DNA from 2 places in the Corynebacterium sp. p3-SID1761 genome. Region 2 is predicted to be linked to the other one. Evidence: predicted binding sites of a transcription regulator. Region 2 holds the regulator's gene; the other holds the start of a gene.
The links. The regulator LexA, encoded in region 2, represses DNA repair genes until DNA is damaged. The targets are predictions, from matches to a motif close to CGAACANNTGTTCG.

Region 1 (11,686 bases), 190 kb from region 2:
CAGGAGTCCTGGCGCATCGGCGCTGGCACCGTACGTCGCTACTTCTGAGCCGCTTCCTGCTCCTTCATGAGCTTCACCGCGGTGCGGCGGCGCTTGCGGAGGAGTTCGATGCGCTCGTCAAGCAGTTCGTCGAGTTCCTCGAGGCTGCGACGCTCACGCAGCATGTCCCAGTGAGTACGAGGGGGCTTGACGGGCTTGGATTCCTGCCCTTCGCCCTCTACCAGCGTGCCTAGCTGGCCGTTCTTGCACATCCATTCCTGCGGGATTTCCGCGTCATCGGCGAAGGGAACCTCGTAGATTTCTCCAGCCTCGGTGCGGTACTTCACCATCTGGCGGGGAGCCAGATCGTGGTCGCGATCCGTCTCATAAGAAACGGCACCCATGCGACTTCCGCGCAGTACGCGATCGGCCATCTTTTCATCACTCCTCAATTAGTTCGAACTAATCCATCATAACAACGAAGAACCGGGAAGAATTGTTCCATGCCTCGACCAAAGCACTGCCTCTGGTGCGGCAGGGAAGTTGTACCTGGCCCGACGAATCGACCGCGTAAATATTGCGGCCAGTCTTGTCGCCAGCGCGCTTATGAGCAGCGTGCCCAGCTTGCAGGCACGTCGATTCCCAAAGATTCCATCATTCTGCCGGCTAGCGCAGTCGAGCAGTTTCACGATCAGCTATTCGAACTCCGCTGCGCAGCCGAAGACCTGTGCACCGCGGTGCAGGAAGGGGAGCCGGCCGAGACAGTGGAGGAGTTGGCGTCAGAACTAGAGGCCCTGGCTCACCGCGTCGAGCAACTTCGAGGTCGCAGACACTAAGGGTTATGCTATAGAGCATGCGTAAGGGAATCATCACTCTCGCCGTTATTGGCATGGTCGTTGGCGTGCTGATGGCCTTCGGGCCACTGGTCGTGAATTTCTTTAGCGACCGCGGGCTCCGCACCGCGGACATTACCGCAGGTGGAGAGCCTGCTACCGTAGCCATGGACGGCACCTGGCATGTGGTGAGGGGAGCCGGCGACAATGTCTCGCAGGCTGGCTACACGTTCGACGAGAAGCTCCCGGCGGGTGCCAAAACCACCTCGGGTCGCACGGAGGACGTCAAGGGAGACTTCAAGGTCAAGGACAAGAAGCTCACCGAAGGTAAAGTCACCGTCGATGTCGCCAGCATCAGCAGTGACGTTGAAAAACGCGATATCAACGTACGCAAGAGCATTTTGCACACCGATAGGTTCCCGGAAGCCTCGTTTACGCTGACTAAGCCCGCAGATGTCTCCAAACTGCCGGATGATGGCACGACCGATACTGTGAGCGTCACCGGCGATCTGGAACTCCACGGCAAGAAGAAAGAAATGACCGCCGAGTTGAAGGTTCTGCGCACTGGCGAGCATGTAATCCTGCAGGGCAACATTCCGTTTAAGCGTTCCGATTTTGACATCGCGACTCCACAGTTCGTCGCCGCGACGATTGCAGACCAAGGCACTCTGGATGTGCTGCTGGTACTAGAGCAAGTTAAGTAGGCTTAGGAGCTATGTCTCCAGAGTTACTGAAATACTCGCGCATCATGCGCATCGTCGTGCTGTTGTTCTTTATCGGCTATCTGCTGTGGAAGGGCACGACGCTGACGTATGTCTTCGCCGCGTTCTGCGTGCTATTCCTGGCCGGCACCTGCTTCCAGCTGTGGCAAGCCAGCAAAAGCCGATAATATACATTATGACACTTTAGCTTCCAATCACGTTCGGCATTGCTGCGCTTCCTTCCACCGAGCCCTGCAGCTGCCCCACTGGCGCCTCGCATGTCCGCCCCAACGGTTCGCCGCGGAAACGCTGCAGAATGAAGTCGATACCAAAGGCACCACCTGTCACCGCCTGAATGAAGTGATTGTATTCGCCCACCGGTGGCATGATGTCGTCGCGGTATTCCACCTGCGCACCTTTCGCGCACCACGTGCGAGCTAGTTCCTTCGCCTGGTTGTATTCAACGTTCTTGTCGTGACGCCCAGATATCACCATCACCGGCGCCACCGGACGCTTGGTTCCAATGCGTTGGCGCTCCATAGCCTCCCGCGCCTCCGGCATATCCTTCAATAGCTCGTCGAGCGTCTTACCAGACTTCGTCCATTCGCTCGTCTTCCTGTGTCCGTACTTCTCCGTGATCTCCCCGGTACACATCGTGGATAGATCCTTCAGCGCCTGCTTGCCCTCTTCGTTGAGGTGCTTATCCAACAGCGGCTGCAGGTGCGGATAGCGCTCCAGCAAGCCGTTAATCGTAAAGCCGATCGCCCCCATAAGATCCGAACCGTCAATGTTTCGCTGCACCGCCTCCAAGTCCGCAGGCGGCGCGGACGCGTACGCACCCACCACATTCAGTTCCGGCGCATAGTCACCTGCTGCTTCCACAGCCGCTGCAGATGCGCCACCACCTTGCGAGTGCCCGTAAAACGCCACCGGACCATCGCCCACACCCGCAGCCCGTGCTGCATCCAACATCGCATGCGCCTGGTCATCCCGATTCATATATGTGTGCACACCTGGGGTGCCCATACCGATATAGTCGGTCACCACCACACGCACGCCTTTAGAGGCAAATACCCAGTCGTAGATTCCCTCCAGGTTCACCAAACGCTTCGACTTGATCGGATCCGGCTGCCCATCCAGAGGCCAGTTCTTGCTCGGTGCACATTGGTCACCCTGCCCAACCGTTCCGCGGCCAATGACGACCGTTGGGCGTGGCCCCTTACCTTTCCACTCCACCACCGGCTCCACAATATATCCACTGACCTGCGCTTTCTCCCCCTCTGAGGTGGTCGTCGTGTACTCGATCCGATCCACCGTCTTCGGCATTCTCATATGCAGATCGCCGAACACATTGGAATATGCGACCTTCTCCCTCTTCGTCAATTCCGCCGCCTGAGCAGGCGTAGCGAATCCGACAATTGCAATGGCTGTAGCGCATGCTAGCGCTGTCGTCTTTTTGATCATTGCTTAGTTCTAACAAACCAACTACCCCCGTTGGGGTAAAAACGGATAACTTAGCCAAAGGAAACTAAGGGCGTCAATAAGTTAAGTTCATGGACCTAAGCCACATCCGCATCGGTACAGCATCGGCGGGACTACAGATCGAAGGATCACCCCGCCCCAACAATTGGAGCGAATGGATCGCCAAAGACGGCACCACTCCCCACCCCACCACTGACCACTGGCGCCGCTGGCGCGAGGACAACCAGCTCATGAGCGACCTCGGACTACAGATCGCACGCGTCGGCGTGGAATGGTCGCGCGTCGAGCCCGAGCCTGGCCGCTACAACCACGAAGCCCTGCAACGCTACCGCGAAGAGTTCCTGGACCTGCGGGAACGTGGCATTGAACCACTCGTTACGCTGCATCACTTCGGCCATCCCGCGTGGTTCGAAGCCAGCGGAGCGTTCACCCGCGAGGCCAATGTGGAGATCTTCCTCCGCTATGTCGACGTCGTCTTAGACCACCTCGGCGACATCGTGCGCGACTGGATCACCATCAATGAGCCCAATGTCTTCGCCACCGAGGCCTATCTCTTCGGCTCTACCCCACCCGGCCGCGGCGGCCTCGCTAAAGTCCGTCCGTGCCTGCGCAATATGGCGGCCGCTCACCTACTCGCCTACCAGCGCATCCACTCCCGCCTCGAGTCTCCGCGCGTAACTTTCGCCCACCACCGGCGCGTCTTCGCCCCCATGAACCCGCGCAACCTCCTCCACCGCGCCCTTACACCCCTGGTCGAGTGGCTATTCCAGGGCGCAATCGAACCCGCGTTCTTCGAGGGGCGTTTCCACCCCCTACTCGGCCGCCCAGACATCGAAGTTCCCAGCGGCGGGGTCTTCGCGGACGCTGTGGCCATCAACTATTACTCGCGCACAGCAGTTCGCGGTTTTTCCGACGCCACGTTCCCCGGCACCCCAACCAATGATCTCGGCTGGGAGATCTACCCGCCGGGGATTTCCGAGGTCTCCGGCGAATTGGCACGCCGCTACCAGCTGCCCGTGTGGATCACGGAAAACGGCACTGCCGATGCCCACGAGCGCTTCCGCTGCGCTTTCATTCTGGACCACCTGGCGGAGCTGTCCCGTATGCCCGAGGTCGAGCGCTACTACCACTGGTGCTTCGTCGACAACTGGGAGTGGTCGGAGGGCATGGCGCAGAAGTTCGGTGTGGTGGATATAGAACGGCAGGTCAAACCCGCGGGGCGACTACTGCAGGAACTGATCCGCGAGGGTGCTATTACCCCAGAAATTGATGCGAAGTTCCGTGAGGAAGGCCACTAATGTTGCAAACACTCACCGCCGCCGAACGCGAGCCGCGACTGTTCTATTGGAAGTTCGGCATTGCTTTTTTCGGTTCAGTATTTTCCTGGGCTGGACCGACGCAGCTTTTGCTGGGGTTGCAGATGATCCAGCTGCGCCCGGATACCAAGGAAGATTCCCTGGCCCTGATGATGATGCTGGGCGGAGCCACTGCCGTCGTTTCCAGCCTGCTGACCGGCTATATTGCAGACCGCAGCTGGTTTTGGGTGAATCGCTGGGGTAAGCGCCTGCCATGGGTGTTATTGGCGGCACCGCTGGCCACCCTGGGGTTGCTGCTGATGTCTTTTACGCCCAGCTTCTGGGTTCTGACTGGGCTGTGGTGCCTGGTGCAGGTGTTCGTTGCTTTCGTAACGAATAACCTCATGACGGTCACCGCTGATGTCGTGCCGCAGGAGAAGTTCGGCTTGGTTTCCGGAATCGTGGGCGCAACATACACATTTGGAATTGTCGGCGGGACCGCAGTTGCGACGGCTTTGCCGATTCAGCAGGCGTACTGGGCTGTCGGCGTCATATCCCTTCTTTTCATCTTCCAATTCGCAGTCGGGCGCGGCCGCGTTGATGTACACGTCCGACCGCATGATTCGCTGTCCGTGACGGTCGGCGGTGAGGGGTCGTATCGCAACTATTGGCTGGTCTTTTGCAGTCGCTTTGTCATCCACCTCGCCAACTACACGAGCCTGTTTTATCTGCTGTATTATCTGCGCGACCACATCGGCGTACCGGATCCGGATGCGGGCGTGCTGGCGCTCACCGCCCTGTATGCGGTGTTCACGATCATCACGGCGATCGTCAGCGGCAATCTTTCCGATCGCTTGGGACGGCGCAAGATTCTGGTTATCACTTCCGCTTTCGGAGTCGCCATGGCCACGGGCTTGATGACGGTCGCCAGCGGCATGGGTCTCGTGTATGTCGCGGCGGCACTGCTGGGGATTAGCTGGGGCGTGTTCAGCAGCGTGGATCAGGCCATGGTCAATGAGTCGCTGCCCAGTAAGAAGAACCGGGCGCGCGACGTATCACTCATGTCACTCACCCAGGGAGTGAGCAACATGTTCTGCGGCGGTCTGGCCGCCCTTGCCCTAAGGCATTTCGACTATCCGGGAATGTTCCTTATGTGCAGCATCATCTGCATCGTCGGTGCTGTGATGGTGCTGCCTGTGACCTCCTCAAAGTAAAAACTAGAATGGTGGTTCCTCTTCGCTGAATGTCCGCGCCACCCGCGCTTTCCGAATACCCCGTTCGGCGAAAGTCTCGCGAGCCAACGGCCCGCCGGGCACGGTCACGATCTCGTGTCCGTCTCCATGAGAAGTCCACACCTCCGTGCCATCCGCATGCAGCTCAACGTCCCAAGTGCCGGCTGTTTTCAGGCGATGATGCGTGCGACACAGCAGGTGCATGTTCGCAGTGGTCGTCGCCCCTCCATTCGCGTGGCGATGCACATGATCGACATCACAGGCGTATCCCGGAACGTCGCACCCCGGAAAGCGACAGTGCCCATCACGCCCGGTTACTGACGCCCGCAGCAGCTCCGTCGGCTGGTAGCCCTTCGTCGCGGTATAGCCGGGGGCTGCCAGGTGAGTGACCTTCGCGAGCCACTTACGGCTGGCAACGTCGCTCAACCAATGGTCTTCAGCGAATACCCCGCCGGGTTGTGGGTCGACGGCCTTATATAGGTTTAAAGTGACCTCGGTGGTGATGTTCTGTTCGAGCATCGCCAGAAAGGCCTCGCCCATTGTGCAGCTGTGCCTCTTAGAGGCCGCCTTAACAGCCTTGTGCAACTCCACGCCCTTCAGCCGCGGAACGGTCAGGGTAAAGACCGTTGTTTCGCATCTGCTGCGGTCTATAAAAAGCTCAGGAGAGTTTGTATCCATGGGCGGAATGTGATCCGGCCGGCCAATGACTGCTTTGATCTTGTTGTAAACCGCTCGTGGTGTGGGCACTTGCTGATTCGGGCGGGTGGGTCTCAACGCCCTGAGGATCTTGTCTTCCACGTCAGCCCGTTCGCCGGGCGCGACCGCCTGGACCGCTTCGGTGACCTGCTGTATGTGCCGAATCGAAAATGCTCCGCACCGGAATAGCTCGTGAATACGCGGGAAAGCCTGAAGCATCAGGCCTGCGTCAGCATAGTTGGTAGCTACCACTTTGCTAATACCGAAACGCACCGCAATCTTGGAAACGTGATCCGGAACGAGATCGTCGGGCGCCGGAGTAGACTGCTCCACCATAGTTAAATGGGTCAGGTTCAATGCCCGCGATGTGGCAGTCAACGGGTCATCGGAACGCGCAAGGCGGTAGTAAGGCTCGGCAGTATCGGGAGGTCTTGTGACTGTATTGGCAGTGGTGAGTGTGGTGGTCATGCATACCCCCTTTTGATGAACTAACAATAGTTTAGAACACCCGTTCTACATGAGTCAATGCTTTTACCAAGTAAAATGCTAACTCTTTAGTTTAAGTAGAACGCGTTTTCTAATTAGAAAGCCAACCTTCCAGCCCGCCGACATTCATGTACAAATGAAGGTATGAGCACTTTAGACCTCTCACAGGAAACCGTCCTCATCACAGGCGCCAGCTCAGGCCTAGGCAAAGAATTCGCCTCCCAGCTGGCAGCAAAGGGCGCAAATCTCGTGCTGGTCGCACGCCGTCAGGATCGGCTGCACAAGATTGCGGCCGAAATTAAGAGGCGTCACAAAGTAAAGGTCGAAGTTATAGCGAAGGATCTATCCGAACATGGCGTGGCCGGCGAGATTTCATGGGAGCTGTCCACGCGCGGGATCACGGTAACCTCGCTGATCAACAACGCAGGCTTCGCGAACTACGAGTCTTTTAGTGATATCCCGACAGATAGCCTGCGCGCAGAAATCGCGGTCAATGTCCACGCACTAGTGGAGCTGACTCACATGTTTCTGCCACGATTCGAAGAGCGAGGCAATGGGTTCATCCTCAATGTGTCATCCATTGCAGGGTTCCAGCCCTCCCCTGGCATGGTGGTCTATGGTGCGACGAAGGCGTTTGTGCTGTCGTTTACCGAAGGCCTATACGCTGAGCGAAAGGGCTCTGGCGTACGAATCATGGCGCTGTGCCCGGGGCCAACCGAGACGGAGTTTTTCCGAGTCGCCGGCAGTGACAGAGCCGACGGCGGGCTCAAGCGCATGAGCAGCCACGATGTCGTGACGGCGGGAATCGAAGCACTGCTGCGCAAGTCGCCGCCGCCGTCGGTAGTCGCGGGCGCGCGCAACAAGGTGCTAACAAGCATCTCGCAGCGCATGCCACGGCGCGTCATGACGGAAGCTATGGCGCGGATAATGAAGCGGCAAGGTTAAGAAGTAGCCGCTCGTCGCGTGCTACGAGCTGTACACCAACGGGCAGGCCATCTCTTCCTCTACCTGCGGGGATGTTCATCGCCGGATGCCCGGAAACGTTCCACAGCGCTGTGAAGGCAACCGAGGGCAAACTCGCGATCTGTGCCGCCAACATCCCCTTCCCGGAAAGCACACCAGCGCGGGCCGGGCGCGAGGCCACCGTTGGTGTAAGGAGCACGTCAACGTCCTCGAACACCCGATCCAGCTCCTCCCCCAGCTCGTCGGAGAACTTCTCCGCCCAACGCAGCACCGGCCCCTGTGCCCATGCACCTGCCAGGTGGGTAACCTTGTGGCGCCCCTCGATGCGGTCGGGATACTCCAGCCCGGCGATCTCCTCCCGAATCCCCGCGAAGAACTGCGTGACGAAAGCCGCCGTCGGATCCTTGTGCCGCAGCGCATAGTCGCTCACAGTGTGTCCCAGCCCTCGCAGCTGATCGGCAACACGGCATACTGCCCGGACATGGTCGCGGTGTGGTGGGGTCAGTGGCGTTGCCGGTTGGAGGTTTACGCCAATCCTTAATGACGCCACCTCAGATTCGGTGGCTTCGGAGCCAGATAGGGCGTCAAAAAGAAGGGCGCAGTCGCGTGCAGTACGGGCGATGGGGCCAGCAGTGCCGAGGCGGCACCACAGTTCACCGGGGAGAGTACCGCGGGCGGGTTTGAGGCCAAAGAGACCGCAATGGGCCGAGGGGATGCGGATAGAACCGCCGCCGTCGCCACCAACGGCGAAGGGCACCCATCCAGCGGCAACGGCCGCCGCGGAGCCTCCGGAAGAGCCGGCAGGGGTGAAGCGCGGGTTGTGCGGGTTGCGGGTGATACCGCGAGCCTCCGACTCGGTGAAAGGGAAAGCGCCAAAGGCAGGCATAGTGGTTTTGCCCAGGATGATCGCACCGCTGGCACGGAGTCGGCGGACGATCTCGTCGTCGGAGGCCGCGGGCGTGGGGTTGGCATTGGTGCCGTAGGTCGTGGGCACCCCGCGGACATCAACTTCTTCCTTAATGAGCACCGGCACGCCATGCAGCGGTGCGCCACTGACTAGAGCTCAGCAATGGTCGCCTTCAGGTTCTCGCCAACACGCTTGCCGGAGTGGATGCAGCCACCGAGGAAGGTGCCTTCAAGGGCATTCTTGCCATGCATACCGCCGCCACCGAAACCGGCGACCTCGCCTGCGGCATAGAGGCCAGGCAGCACCGATCCATCAGAGCGCAAGCACCGTCCGGAAAGATCGGTCTCGATGCCGCCGAGGGTCTTGCGGGTCAGGATGTGCAACTTGACGGCGATAAGCGGCCCCTTCGACTCGTCGAGTAGGCGGTGCGGCGCGGCACAGCGGACAATCTTGTCGCCGAGGTATCCGCGGGCAGTGCGGATGTAGTTGATTTGCGCGTCCTTGCTGAAGTTATTGTCGATCTGCGAGTCACGATCTTCGATGATGCGGCGCAGATCGTGTACGTCAAGGGCGGGTGCATCGCCATCGGCGATGGCGTTCATGCCCTCGACCAGGGAACCGAGGTCGTCGGCGACCACCCAGTCCTCGCCGTGGTCCATAAAGGCCTTGACCGCGGGGTGCGTGCCGGGGCCTACCTTGGACAGCAGGTTCTTGACCTTCTTGATGGTCAGATCTGGGTTCTGCTCGGAGCCGGAGAAAATGAATTCCTTGTCGGCGATCGTCTTGTTGAGGATGAACCAAGAGTAGCTATGGCCCGTGGTGCCGATGTGCTTCATGGTGGAGATTGTGTCGCCACCCGGGATGAGGTTAGAGGGGAATCGCTTGCCGGTCGCGTCAATCCACAGCGAGGACGGGCCAGGGATGATGCGAATGCCATGGCCAGGCCAGATGGAGTTCCAGTTCTTCATTCCCTCGGTGTACGCCCACATACGGTCAGTGTTCACCAGGTTCGCACCGGCATTGTTGGAGATTTGAATCATGCGGCCGTCTACGTGGGCGGGCACGCCGGTAACCATGTCATTCGGCACCGGCCCCCACTGGTCGGTCGGCCAAGCGCGGCGTACGAGATCCAGGTTGCCGCCGATTCCTCCGGAGGTCACGACCACCGCACGTGCGCGCAGCTCAAATTCGCCAACGGTGTTTCTCGATGACGCCACGCCGCGGTCCAAATCGCTCGGTTCCAGCACGCTGCCGCGCACGCCGACGACGGCGCCATTTTCTAGGATGAGTTCGTCGACCTGGTGGCGGAAGCGGAACTCGACCTTGCCCTCAGCCTCGGCGGCCTCAATGGGCTCGCGGAAAACGCGAACGACCTCAGGGCCAGTACCCCAGGTGAGGTGGAAACGCGGTACGGAGTTACCGTGGCCACTTGCGTCGCCGGAGCCGCGCTCGGCCCAACCGACGGTGGGAAGAACGTTGAGACCGAGAGCCTTGAGGTAGTCGCGCTTTTCCGTCGCGGCGAAGCGGACATATTCCCTACCCCAACGGCGGGGCCAGTAGTCGTTGTTGGAATCGTCGTACTGCGCTGAGTTCTCCCAGTCGCGCCACGCCAACTCCTCGGAGTCCTTTACGCCCATCAGTTTCTGTTCCGGGCTGCTCACGTAGAACAGGCCACCCAGCGACCAAAAAGCTTGTCCGCCCAGGTTGTTACGGTTTTCCTGATCCAGGATCAGGACCTTCAGCCCCGACTTCTGCGCCTCATAGGCAGCGACAAGGCCGGCTAGACCGGCGCCGACGATGATGACATCGGGGTTGGTGGGAGTAGTCACAGGAGGGATCCTCTCGAAGGTCAAACACGAATAGTTATTATTACGCTAAAACTATCCGGTGATCTCCGGAGGGAAAATCGGAAAACTACTTCGGTGCGAAAACAAATTGGACGCAGCCGATATCCCCAGTGGTTGCCAGAGCCTCATGCAGCGCCAGCTGGTAATCCCAGAGCCTGCGGAAGACTGGGTCGAAGCCCGCTGCGGCGGCTTGGCGTTCGCGGGAGAGGAAGTTCGCGCGCCACAGTGGCAAGGTCGCACGTAGGTGGCCGCTCAGGTTGTTCTCTGCAACAACGGTAAGTTGAGTGTGCTCGGCGGTGACTTCGCGCACTTGCTGGGCTGTGGGGTACTCCAGGGCAGGCCATACGTATGCGCGCATGACATCTAGGGATTCCTTGGCAGTCTCGCGGAGCTCGTCGGTGGCGACGATTGACTGGATTACTGCCAGACCATCGTCGGACAGCATGCGATCCACTGCCTTCAGGTAGTGGCTGAGGCCACCCAGCCCCAAAGTCTCCATGCGCTCAACAGAGAAAATGGCCTCGTAGCGCCCCGACCATTGTCGGGGGGAAGGTACTGGACCGGCGATAACCTCCACATTCACCGCACCCCCTACCCCGGCGGCCCGCACACGGGCATGCACAGCATCGGCGTGGTCTTCGTCGCTGGTCAGCACATCCACACGTGCGCCGCGCTGAGCAGCCTGTACTGCCAGTTGGCCTCCGGAGGACGGCATTTCCAATACGCGGTCGCCTGGGCCGACTTCGGCCTCGTCGAGCATGGTGGTGATACGACGCCGCTGGGCGTCGTCGAGATCCTGGCGATCTACATCATCGGGGTCGCCGAACCAGGTGAAATCGATCCCGTGGTCGTGGGCGCTTGTACGCGAGGCGCTGCTGAACTGCGCTGCACCAGTTGCCCGGGTAGCGCCCGTATAAAGCTCAACGAGCGCCTCGGGCAATTCGCCCGGTACGGGACCGCGGCGCCTGGGCGTGCGGCGAGCGAGGAACTCTCCTATTTTGCCCTCGAAGGGCTGATCCAGCAGTGCCCCCAGCACCTCCGGCAGAGGCTCAGCCGTCCATTCGCCGGCCATGTACCCCTCCGCTAGACCGAGCCACCCCTCCGCGACCATCCGATCGATCACCTGGCCGTCTCGAACGACCATGTGCGGCACCGTGCCGGCGTCCAGAGAAATACCCTGAGAGGAAAGCAGCGCTTCCAAGCGCGAGGTAACAGCCTCGGCGCGGCGGCCCATAAAGCGTGCCTGTGGAGTGGCCACGAGGTGC
Region 2 (11,686 bases):
CGCTCGACCTTGGAGGAGGTTCTGGCAGCCGACGTGGTTTTGCACGTTGTGGATGGTTCCGATCCTTTCCCACTGGAGCAGATCAAGGCTGTGAACACAGTGATCGGCGGGATCGTCGAGGAATCCGGACAGGAGGCGCCACCGGAAATTCTGGTGGTGAACAAGATCGATACCGCGGACCCACTGGTGCTCGCCGAACTACGTCACCGAGTGCCGGATGCCGTCTTTGTGTCGGCGAAAACAGGTGAAGGGATTGCCGAGCTGGAGGCTCAGCTGGAGTTGTTCCTGAATTCCCTGGATTCCCATGTCACGTTGCACGTGCCTTTTGACCGCGGCGATATCGTGGCCAAAGTCCACGAACTGGGAACGGTAATTGCAGAGGACTATGACGCAGAGGGAACGAAACTAGAGGTTCGTTTGCCGAATGTAGTGGCAGGGGAGTTGCAGGAGTTCAGAGCCGCAGACTAGCTGCCAAAGCTGACGTCGATACCGAGATTGCGCAGCTCGGAAACGTAGGGCTGCGGGGCATCTTCGTCGGTCACGACGGCACTGATGTCCTGGATAGTTGCGAAGCTCACCAGGTAGTCCAGGCCAAACTTCGTGGAATCGCACAGTGCGACCACGCGGTCGGAGTTTGCCACCATAGAGCGCTTGATTGCTCCTTCTTGGGCATCGGGAGTGGATAGCCCGTGAACGATAGTAAGGGCATTGGTTCCAATGAATGCAACATCGGCATGGAGGACGCCGAGCGCGCGGGTGGCAAGGTCGCCAACGACAGCCTGAGACAGGGCGCGGACGTGTCCACCGATTAGTTGGACATCGCAACGGGGGGATTCCGCCAATGTGGTGGCAATAAAGAAAGAGTTCGTGACGATATTGAGCTTCGGTGCCATCAGCTTGGGATCGTTGGTGGCATTGGCTTCGGCGATGGCCTCGGCAAAGACGCCCGTGGTGGTGCCTGCATCGATGAAGATGGTGCTGCCTGTTTCCGGAAGGAGCTTTACTGCAGCTTGGGCGATTGACCGCTTGGCTCCGAGAGATGCCTTTGAACGTGTGGCAAGAGTGGTGAAGTCTGTACGGAAATTCTGTGCCGGAACCGCTCCGCCGTGGATGCGGAAGAGCTCACCGCCGTCAGAGAGAATCGCGAGGTCGCGGCGAATTGTTTCCGCGGTGACGCCGAACTTCTCCGCCAGTTCATTCACAGTAACCCTGCCGTGAATGGCGGTGAGGGAGGCTATTTGACGGCGCCGTTCTGCTGATTCCATAGGCGCTACTTTAGTGCCAAGTGGGTCGGAGACGGCGGCGTCAGAACCAATAGGGGGGGAGTTAAATCTTGCGCAGAACCGCTGCGACCTTACCTAGGATGGTTGCTTCCTCGGCAGGGATAGGTTCGAACAGGGGGTTGTGGGGGATAAGCCACAGTCCGTCGGCATCCTTTTGGAACTCCTTTACGGTGGCCTCACCGTCGATCATGGCGGCGACAAAATCGCCGAACTCGGCGACGGCCTGGGAGCGAACCACGACCCAGTCTCCGTTGAAGATGCCGGCATCATGCATAGACTCGCCCACGACCTGCAACAAGAAGAGCTCTCCGTTACCTACCAACTCCTGTGGTAGTGGGAAGTGAGCCTCAACATTTTGCTCTGCAAGGATCGGGGCGCCAGCGGCGATCTGCCCCACAACCGGGACGTAGGTGGCCTCTGGCATGAGCTCTCCCTCGTCGGAAGTCGGGGGCGGAGTAGCTGCTTGCGGCGTGGGTTTAGTCTGGGCCGGGAGTTGCACGCCGTCGAAGGAGCGCACATCAACCGCGCGAGGTCGCTTGCCATCGCGGCGTAGATGTCCGCGCTTCTCCAGCTGGGTGAGATGATAAGAAACCGATGACGTCGAGTGCAGTCCTACAGCATCGGCAATTTCGCGAATACTTGGCGGGTAACCGCGGATGACCGTCGAATCGCGAATGACTTCGAGAATGCGGCGCTGGCGAGTGCTTAGGGCTGGCTTCTTGCCGTCCTTCTGAGCTTGCTTCTCCGCACGCTTGTCAGCCTCGGACTTCGGAGGACGCCCAAGCTTAGGGCGAGGGGAAGGGCTTTCGGTGGGTTGGTCGGTGGACACGGTTATACCTCATTCCGGCGGGGTCTCTTTATCGGTATTTCGCGATCTGCATCCACACTACCCGAAATAGAACGCATTTCTAGTATATGTGTTCGAAAAAGTTTAGATTTGTCTAGACATGTTCGAACATGCGTGCTAAATTTTGTGCTGTGTTCGAGATTCGAACAGATGATCTAGAAACCAGAATTTTTGAAGTTCCCTGTCGGGCGTGAATGGTTCACTAGGGCAACAGCCAAGGGAATAAGACGTAGGCGCTAAGGCGCTTTGCTGATTGGCCTTACGTCGCATTGTAAAGGAGTAGCCACATGACCACCTCGATCATTCGTCCCGCAACTACTGTCCAGTCTGCATCGCATGTCCGTGTGCTTCCTGATGATCGGGTTGCGCCACTTCGTAGGCCTCAAGTTCTTAAGCCTAATTGGGAAGCACTGGATTCTAGGGGTAATTCGAACACCTTTGGGTATTCTTCTGCACCTGTTGCGCGTTCGATTCCGCGCCGCAAGATGGATCGCATCTCCGGCGCAAACGAATGCCTGTTCGACAATCAAATGGGATGGGTAGATAGAGTTCGCGCACGAACGGAGCGAATCATTCACTCGCCTGGTGGAACCGCGGTCTCCCTTGGAGTGATGTCCACGCTGCTTGGGTTTGCGCCTCTTCTCATCCCATAGTTCAGCTTCTGTGTCGGGGGAGGGGCGACTAAGCTGAGAAGGGTGTTGTGCCCCTCCTGTAGCTCAGATTCATCCCGCGTTGTTGATTCGCGATCCATTGAGATGGGTGTTTCTATCCGACGTCGTCGCGAATGCAGTCAATGCCAGACCCGCTTCACCACTATTGAAAGGTCTGTTCTGTTGGTAGTGAAGCGCAATGGAGTGACCGAGGAATTCAGTAGAGAAAAAGTTATCAAGGGCGTGCGTCGGGCATGTCAGGGGCGCGACGTCTCCGACGACGCATTAAAGCGTCTGGCACACGAAGTGGAACAAGCCGTTCGAGTGACACATGGCTCCCAAGTACCCGCAAACCAGATCGGCCTGGCGATCTTGGATCCACTCCGAACCTTGGACGAGGTGGCTTATCTGCGTTTCGCCTCCGTGTATAAGTCTTTTAATTGTGCCGAAGACTTCGAGCAGGAAATCGAATCGCTGCGTGCCCACCGCCAGTCTCTAGCCCAGCATCCTGAAGAGTCTGAAGGCAACGACAGCTAACGGATCTTCTCCAATTTCTTACGGATACGCTGCAGGGATACCGAATGCGCTGTGCCTAGGTTCTGTGCAAAGAGGCTGACTCGAAACTCCTCGATCATCCAGCGCACCTCCTTGATCTGTGGGGAGGCAGCCCTCGCCGTTGGGAGCCGCTTCTTCGTCTTTTCCAAGAGATCAAAAGCCTCTTGAACCTCTTCGTCCAGATCCTCTTCCTTGTCTGGATCCGTCTTCATCATTTCCAATCGAGCGCGCATGGCCTCCACATAGCGCGGAACATGGCGCATGTGCTCAATGCCATTGCGGGCGATGGCATGCTTGCCCAGGAAGAAATCGAGATGCCTACGCATATCTTCGATGGCATCTCCCGACCAACCCTTCAGTTCCGCTGACATGTCCGCAACGGCCAGCACAGCGGGTGCTAGGGCTACTACGTATTGCCGCACGCGTCCGGGTCCCTGAGAGCGAGCTACACCCACCACCTCTTCGCACTTTTCTGGGTCGCGCACCACAGGCCCCAGCTTCATAAGCATGTCTCGGCAGGCCAGAGCCACCACATCGCTGACTAGCCCATCGACGCCCCCGTCGATCTGCTCCATAGCCACACGTTGACGTAGCGGCAAGCCCTTGATCATTTGTTTTGGGGATACCGTACAAGCGTTGACCATCATGTTCAGCACGGTCGTAAACTGCTGCCCATCCGCAGCTTGCTTGGTGGGGAAGGCTTTCAACGTCACGCCACTGTGTGAAGCGACGATAGCGGGATAGGTGTGCAGAGTTTGCCCGTCGACCACCGTTTCCACTGTCTCGGGAAGCACTCCGATGCCGTCTACTGTCCATGCCTCGGCGGTAGCCAGCACACCGCTCGACGTGCCGCCACGCTTCTTTTGTCGCTGAGGTGAATGCTGTGCAGCATCGCTGGGAGCTGCAGGCTTCGTCCGAGCTGCCGCCTGAGCAATCGCAGAAGTGACCTGGCCAGAAAGTTTGTTCTGGAGATATTGCAGGTCACGAGACTTCTCGATCACCTTTCCCCGCCGGTCAATGGCGGCAAATTGCATACGCAAGTGCTCCGGGACGCGGTTCCAATCGAAGTCCTGAGCCGTGATGCCCCGGCCTCCTAATTCGCGTAAAGCCTCTGCAAGTGCAAAACCAAACTCGCCGTCGAAGGGAACCATCTTCTTAAGGGCAGCGGCAGCAAAATTGCTGGCTGGCACGACGCTGGTGCGCAGTGGCTTCGGCAAGGAGCGGATCAGTGCGACCGAGAGTTCCTCACGCATACCGGCGACCAGCCAGCGTGTTTCGGGTTCGGAGACATTCGCCAGCAGCGGCAGGGGTACGCGCATGGTTATTCCATCGTCGGGGTCTCCCGGCAAGAACACATAGGATAGCTCGAACTCCAAGCTGCCCTGGCGCCACGCATCAGGGAACTCGTCGGCGGCCTTGGCAGCCTCTTGCGAGTCGATTAGTGCCTCAAGGGTGAAGTCCAACTGGTGTGGATCCTTGTGGCGAGCTTTCTTCCACCAAGAATCGAAATGTCGAGAGGAGACGATCTTCTCGGGCAAGCGGGCGTCATAAAAATCAAAAAGAGCTTGATCGTCGACAACGATATCGCGACGACGAGCCTTATCCTCCAGATCAGTAGCTTCGGCCAGCAGATTTTGGTTGTGGGAGAAAAAGTGGTGGCGAGTCTTCCAATCTCCCTCCACGAGGGCATGGCGGATAAAAAGCTCGCGGGCCAAAGGCCGAGCCACCTTGGAGGCATTAACCATCCTGTCCGCGACAATGGGTAGGCCCAAAAGCAGAACCTTTTCATGCACCATTGCCGCACCCCGCGAGGAGGACCACACCGGCTCGGAGTAGTTGTACTTCACCATGTGTGGAGCAATTGATTCGATCCAGCTGGGGTCAATCGGCCCCACTGTGCGGGCAAAGACCTGCGACGTTTCCACCAGCTCCGCGGCCATAAGCCACTGTGGGGGCTTCTTTGACACATGCGAGGAGGGGTGCACGACGAAATGTGAGCCGCGAGTTCCGGTGAACTGTTTGGAATTTCCCTCCCTCATTCCAACGTGGGTGATCAGGCCGGTAAGAATTGACTGGTGTACCAGGTTCTCGTCGATAGCTTCTGGCTCAAAGACGAGCTCGCGCACGTGGCGAATATTCGGAATCTTCCAGCCGAGATCTTGCACGACGGAGAGCATTTGGCGCACCAGATCCATCCATTCGCGCACGCGAACATAGTGAATGAACTCGCGCTGGCACAGCTTTCTAAACTTATTGGCCGAGAGATCCTGACGCTGTTCTTGCAGATAATTCCACAGCTTCAGCAGGCTAATAAAGTCGGAGTTCGCCTTGAAACGCGCGTGCATTTCATCGGCCTGTTGCTGCTTTTCCAAAGGTCTTTCGCGCACGTCCTGAATCGACAGTGCGGAGATAATAACCGCGATCGTCTCAATGATGTTCTGCGCATGCCCCGCAACCAACATGCGGGCTAGTCGCGGATCGGTGGGGATACGCGCCATGTCCCGGCCGATGTCTGTTAGCGTTGCTTCCTTTGTTGACGCCAACGCTCCAAGCTCCTGGAGTAGTGCTACACCGTCCCGGATCGACTTATTATCGGGTGCTTGAAGGAATGGGAAGCGTTGAATATCACCCAACCCAAGGGCGGCCATCGACAGGATGACGCTGGAAAGGTGAGTGCGCAGGATTTCCGGATCCGTGAACGCTGGACGTGCCTCGAAATCCTCCTCGGAGTACAAGCGAATCGCGATGCCGTCGGCGATTCGACCCGATCGGCCCGAGCGTTGCTTGGCGCTGGCCTGGCTGATGGGCTCCACCGGCAAGCGCTGTACTTTTGTGCGGTGGGAGTAGCGGGAGATACGTGCAAAACCGGTATCCACCACGTAATGAATACCCGGCACAGTCAGGGAGGTTTCCGCGATATTGGTCGCCAGGACGATGCGGCGGCGCGGGCCGGTACGGAAGACTCGGTGCTGTTCTGCATTCGACAAACGGCCGAACAACGGCAGCACATCCACCTTGCGTGCTCCTGAGGCTCCGGCGAATTCACCTTCTAAGGCTTCAGCAGCATCCCGAATTTCGCGCTCGCCGGAGAAGAAGCAAAGAATGTCGCCGTCGCCGGCGCGCATTAGCTCCTTGCACGCCGCCACGATTCCGTCCAAAGGGTCGGTCTCGACTTCCGTGATTTCGCCCGTCTTCGGGTTTTCGCGCTCAGTGATCAGAGGGCGATAGCGAATCTCTACGGGGTAGGTGCGGCCAGAGACTTCGATGATGGGCGCGGGGGAGCCGTCGGCGTCAGCAAAGTGCTTGGCGAAGCTTTCCGGGTCGATCGTGGCCGAGGTGATGATCACCTTTAGATCTGGTCGCTTCGGCAGAAGCTGCTTGAGGTAGCCGAGAAGGAAGTCGATATTGAGGCTGCGCTCGTGTGCCTCGTCCACGATGATTGTGTCGTATTCGCGGAGTAGCCGGTCGCGCTGGATCTCGTTGAGCAACACGCCGTCTGTCATGAGTTTGACCGCGGTGTGCTTGGAAATTGTGTCGTCGAAGCGGATTTTGTAACCGACCAGGGAAGAATCCTCGCCGATTGTCTGGTCGAGTTCCTCGGCGATGCGTTCGGCTACGCTACGAGCCGCAATGCGACGCGGCTGGGTGTGGCCGATGACCTTGGTGCGGCCGCGGCCGATCTCTAGACACATCTTCGGAATCTGCGTGGTCTTACCCGAACCGGTTTCACCGGCGATGATGACCACCTGGTTTTCCTCAATGGCCTTTTTGATGTCCGCGCGGCGTTCCGAGACAGGAAGGTCGGGGTAGGTGATCGGCGGGATCGTGCGGACAAACTTCGGACGTCGCTTGCGTGGACGTCGATGGGGGCGCCCCTTATGAGATGAGGAAGTCGGCCCTTTCGCGTCCGTCATTGTTAAAAATCACCCGTCTTGCTTGCCGGAGAAACCTGGAATGCCCATGTTTATATGGCTCGAAAAGGTTGATTTTAGCAGCGAGTGGGGTAGGGGAAGAACTCGATCTCTTGGGACGCTTGCACCCCCAAAAGAACTTAGATTGGGGTAAATGTTTGCTTAAGGTATGAAAACCATCACATTTTTCCACGGGGCGAGTCTAAAGTTTCGTTCGTCAAAACCATTTATGGATATACGTAGTTTTCAGAAACGAGATACCAATGTGTGAACACGCCCATCACAGCATCACTGATAGCTCGCTCAACCCTTTGCAATCACAAGTGAGCCGTCGCAGCTTTTTCCGCGGCATGGCTGCGGTCACCGGCACCGTCGTGTGGGCGTCCGCCGCCACGTCGGGCGCAGGTGCCCAAGAGGGAACAACCTCTATCGGAGGGGGCTTCCATGTAGGCCGAGGCTTGGCGGACATGACCGGCGAGCCCTGGGGAGCGGGCATGTTTGGATATGCCGTCGATGAGCAGAAGACCGTAGGCATTCAGCGCCGCCAATACGCCCGGGCGTTTATTTTTGTCGACGCCGCCCGCGAGAATTCCCGCCTCGTGCACGTCACCTGCGATGTTGGGCTGATGTTCCAGTCGATCCACTTGGAAGTGCTGCGCCGTCTGAAGGAAAAATACGGCGATCTCTACAACCAATCCAATGTGCTACTCGCCGCCACTCACACACACGTGGCGCCGGGTGGTACATCGCAGCACCTCATGGTTGATATCACGCACGGTGGATTCCGTCCGAAGACCTTCGAGGCAACGGTCGAGGGCATCGTGACCGCCATCATCCGAGCGCATGATGACATCCAGCCATCAGAGGTGACGGTGGCGGAATCTACGGTCGCTGATGCGGGCGTCAATAGATCCAAAACCTCGTGGGACCGCAACCCCGAAGAGGATAAGAATGAACTTCCGAATGGCGTGGATACCCGCAGCGTCACCTTGCACGTCTCGCGCGGTGGACAGCAGGTGGGATTGATTAACTGGTACTCGCTGCACCCGACGAGCTTTGGGCATAAGTACAAGCACATCGCTGGCGATAACAAGGGATACGCCGCATGGGCCACAGAGGAGGCTCACGGCGTGGTGCACCGTCACCCGGAAGAAGCCCCGTTTGTCGCGGCGTTTGCAAACATGACTCCGGGAGATATCACCCCGAATATGGGTTTGACGCCTAACTCTGGGCCGGGCGCAAGTGAGCGTGAATCCGCACAGATCCTGGGTGAGCGGATGATGGAGGCCACGAAGACTGATGGCAAGGATTGGTCGGCTGGCGGTATCGATGGACGCATGAGGTGGGTGGACTGTCCCAAACTGGTCGCAAGCTCACGCTTCACCCCGGATGGAAAGGAACACAAGCTCGGTCCGGCAATCTTGGGTGCTGCCTTCGCGGCGTCTTCTCAAGAAGATGGAGGTGGAGTGCCGCTATTGGGGTTCAACGAGGGAGAACGGGGCGGTAACCCGTGGGTGCGAGACCTCAACAAAGTGTTGGCGACACAGGAAGTTAAGGACATCCACGGTGCTAAAGAGTGCCTATTGCCGATGGGATACATCGACGGGATGATTCAGCAGGTGCACCCATTTGCGATTCACCGCCTCGGTGGCTTCATTCTCGTTTCGCTGGGATTTGAGCCAACGGTGACTAGTGGCCTGCGAATCAAGCGGACGGTGGCCGCGGCACTAGGCGTGTCTGAGAACTCGATTGTCGTGCAGGGCTACACCAACGCTTATGGCCACTACCTCACCACTCCGGAGGAGTACGAGGCCCAGAACTACGAGGGTGGGGCGACGATCTTCGGGTACTATCAACTCTCAGCTTTCCAGGATGTCTTTGATGAAATGGCGCGAGCCTTGAAGGAGGGCAAGGAAGTTGAGGTAGGAGAGCCTGCGGGAGATCTCACAGGCTTGATCCCGAATGTGCCCGGAAGTGATGGGTGGATGGATACCCCGCCTATGGGGAAGAAGTTCGGTGATGTGCTGGAGGCTCCCGCAGAGGTAAAGAGTGGTACGAATGCGCGGGTTATCTTCGTCGGGGCCAATCCCAATAACAACATGCGTCATGGAGAGGGCTATGTCACGATCGAGGATGGAAGTGGCAAGGTAGTGGCAGACGATTCCAGCGAAAACACGCTCATCACTTTCGAGAATAACTTTGGGCAGACCCGCACAACGATCGAGTGGGGTACACAGGACGTTCCGCCGGGGACTTACACCGTCCGCCTACGGGGAGATTCCAAGGCGTTCTTGGGGAACCTATCGCCCTTCGAAGGTACCGCTGAACTGCGCGTAAGCTGATTTATAGTCGCCTATATTTATTTTTCCAGGTGTAATTATGCTTTTCTAAGAATGTCTGTAGAATCGCAGATGTGGTTCAAAGAGAGTATCGCCCGACCGTTGCCCAATTGCGCACCTTTGTGACCATTGCCGAACATGGTCATTTTGGTACCGCAGCCTCCCATTTAGGTATCTCCCAACCTTCCCTTTCCCAAGCGCTCGCTGCGCTCGAGGCAGGTTTGGGAGTGCAGCTTATCGAACGATCCACTCGCAAGGTTATTGTCACCCCAGTGGGGCGAGGACTGCTGCCATTTGCACAAGCCACCCTGGAAAGCCTCGAAACTTTCGTCTCTCACGCACGGGGTGCTCACGGCGGCCTCGTGGGTTCGATGGCAATAGGAATGATCCCGACCGTCGCCCCGTATATCCTGCCGGAGGTTTTACACTCTGTACACGACGTTGCCCCGGAGCTCGAACCGCGCATTGTCGAAGAGAAGTCGCCACTTCTTATTGATGCGTTGCGACAAGGCAAGATCGACGTCGCCGTCCTTGGTATGCCGGGCGAAGGCGGCGGACTCAACACGGTAGATCTCTACACCGAAGAGTTCGTGCTGGTGGTGCCTGAGGGGCACCCATTGGCCGGTCGCAAGGATTTGGCAGTCGACGAACTCAAGGATGTTGATCTGCTGCTGCTAGACGATGGGCACTGCCTGCGCGACCAGATTCTGGAACTGTGCCGGACGGTGGATATGGCCAATGATCCGCGCCATTCTGTCACCAGGGCGGCCAGCCTTTCCACCGTAATTCAGCTGGTGTCGGCGGGATTGGGCGCAACCTTGGTACCGCTGTCCGCAGTATCAGTCGAGTGTCAACGGCCGGGCATCGCCCTGGCGACGTTCGCCGGAGGGGCCGTGCGAGCGGGACGCACGATTGGCATGGCGTACCGCTCCAGTTCCACGCGGATCGACGACTATGCGTCGTTGGGGGAGATCGTCGCACAGTCCTTCAATCATGTGGCACAGGAAAGCCGTCGCGTTCTGGAGTCGTACTTCTAGAACCTGCCAGCTAGCCCTGAACGACGGTGAGCTCCGAGAGCCGGATCTCGCCGGCTTCATCCGTTGCAGCAAGGTCTACCACGCCCTCTAGCGCCCAGCCATGGTCGCCTTCGGGATCGTCGATGATCTGGCGCACGAACCAACTACCCGACTCGGGGCCTGTGCCGCGCTTGATGAGAATGTATTTATTTGAACGCGCGGCGGCGTCAACACCTATATCGGCATATTCCTCAAAGTAATCGTCCATCGCGGCAGGCCAGTCTGGTGGCGAATCCAGGTATTCGTCCATTTCCGCGAGCTCGCGCTCTTTTTCGAACGCGAAGAGTTCCACGTGGCGGAAGAAGTAGTTACGCACCATACGGGTCAGCGCCTGCGGGTTGGCAGAGAGCAGGTTTGTGTTTTCCACGCCGTAGGCATGCTCGGCCACCTGATCCTCGGTCAGCGGGGCATCCGGATCCGCCATCTGTACCCACTCATCAATGAGTGAGGAATCAACTTGGCGAATCAGCTCGCCCAACCACACGAGGATGTCGTCGAACTCCTCCGAGCGGTAAGAATCGGGTACGGAGTGCTCCAATGTGCGATATGCATCGGTGAGATAGCGCAGCACCACACCCTCGGAGCGTCCCAGCCCATACGTGGCCACGAAGTCGGAGAAGGTCATTGCCTTTTCCACCATGTCCCGCACAATGGACTTCGGGCTAATCTGAAAATCGCGAGCCCACGGGTTGCCCTCACAGAACGTGTCATAGGCCTGCTCTAGCTCGTCTGCCAGCGGCATGGGCCAGGTGATGTCTTCGACGATGGCCATTCGCTCGGTGTAATCGACGCCCTCAGCCTTCAGCGCCGCAATCTCCTCGCCCCGTTCAGCCTTCTGCTGGGCGATAAGCACCTGTCGGGGGTCTTCCAACACCGCCTCAAAGGTAGAGATCATGTCAAGCGCGAACGTGTCAGACTCCGGATCCAGCAGTTCCAGGGCTGCCAGGGCGAAGGGAGACAGTGGCTGATTGAGGGCAAAATCGCGATTGAGGTCGGCGGTCAGGCGGGCATCCTTGCCGCTAGGA

Region 1: a site for LexA is predicted at 6,720-6,733, ahead of ACWXWJ_RS01525 (HNH endonuclease signature motif containing protein). Genes of this name have one in related genera too.

The regions. Positions count from the first base shown of each region.
Region 1 is NZ_JBSQBJ010000001.1:328,418-340,103, forward strand. Features, by position in the region: gene ACWXWJ_RS01485 (polyprenol monophosphomannose synthase) at 1-48, shown strand, start outside; gene ACWXWJ_RS01490 (RNA polymerase-binding protein RbpA) at 39-413, opposite strand; gene ACWXWJ_RS01495 (hypothetical protein) at 483-815, shown strand; gene ACWXWJ_RS01500 (YceI family protein) at 833-1,516, shown strand; gene ACWXWJ_RS01505 (hypothetical protein) at 1,528-1,701, shown strand; gene ACWXWJ_RS01510 (alpha/beta fold hydrolase) at 1,718-2,977, opposite strand; gene ACWXWJ_RS01515 (glycoside hydrolase family 1 protein) at 3,067-4,293, shown strand; gene ACWXWJ_RS01520 (MFS transporter) at 4,293-5,504, shown strand; gene ACWXWJ_RS01525 (HNH endonuclease signature motif containing protein) at 5,508-6,686, opposite strand; gene ACWXWJ_RS01530 (SDR family NAD(P)-dependent oxidoreductase) at 6,849-7,649, shown strand; gene ACWXWJ_RS01535 (amidase family protein) at 7,618-8,709, opposite strand; gene ACWXWJ_RS01540 (FAD-binding dehydrogenase) at 8,724-10,403, opposite strand; gene ACWXWJ_RS01545 (class I SAM-dependent methyltransferase) at 10,489-11,686, opposite strand, start outside.
Region 2 is NZ_JBSQBJ010000001.1:133,984-145,669, forward strand. Features, by position in the region: gene hflX (GTPase HflX) at 1-468, shown strand, start outside; gene ACWXWJ_RS00605 (DeoR/GlpR family DNA-binding transcription regulator) at 465-1,265, opposite strand; gene lexA (transcriptional repressor LexA) at 1,327-2,112, opposite strand; gene ACWXWJ_RS00615 (hypothetical protein) at 2,418-2,783, shown strand; gene nrdR (transcriptional regulator NrdR) at 2,826-3,317, shown strand; gene hrpA (ATP-dependent RNA helicase HrpA) at 3,314-7,249, opposite strand; gene ACWXWJ_RS00630 (neutral/alkaline non-lysosomal ceramidase N-terminal domain-containing protein) at 7,597-9,588, shown strand; gene ACWXWJ_RS00635 (hydrogen peroxide-inducible genes activator) at 9,660-10,622, shown strand; gene ACWXWJ_RS00640 (DEAD/DEAH box helicase) at 10,633-11,686, opposite strand, start outside.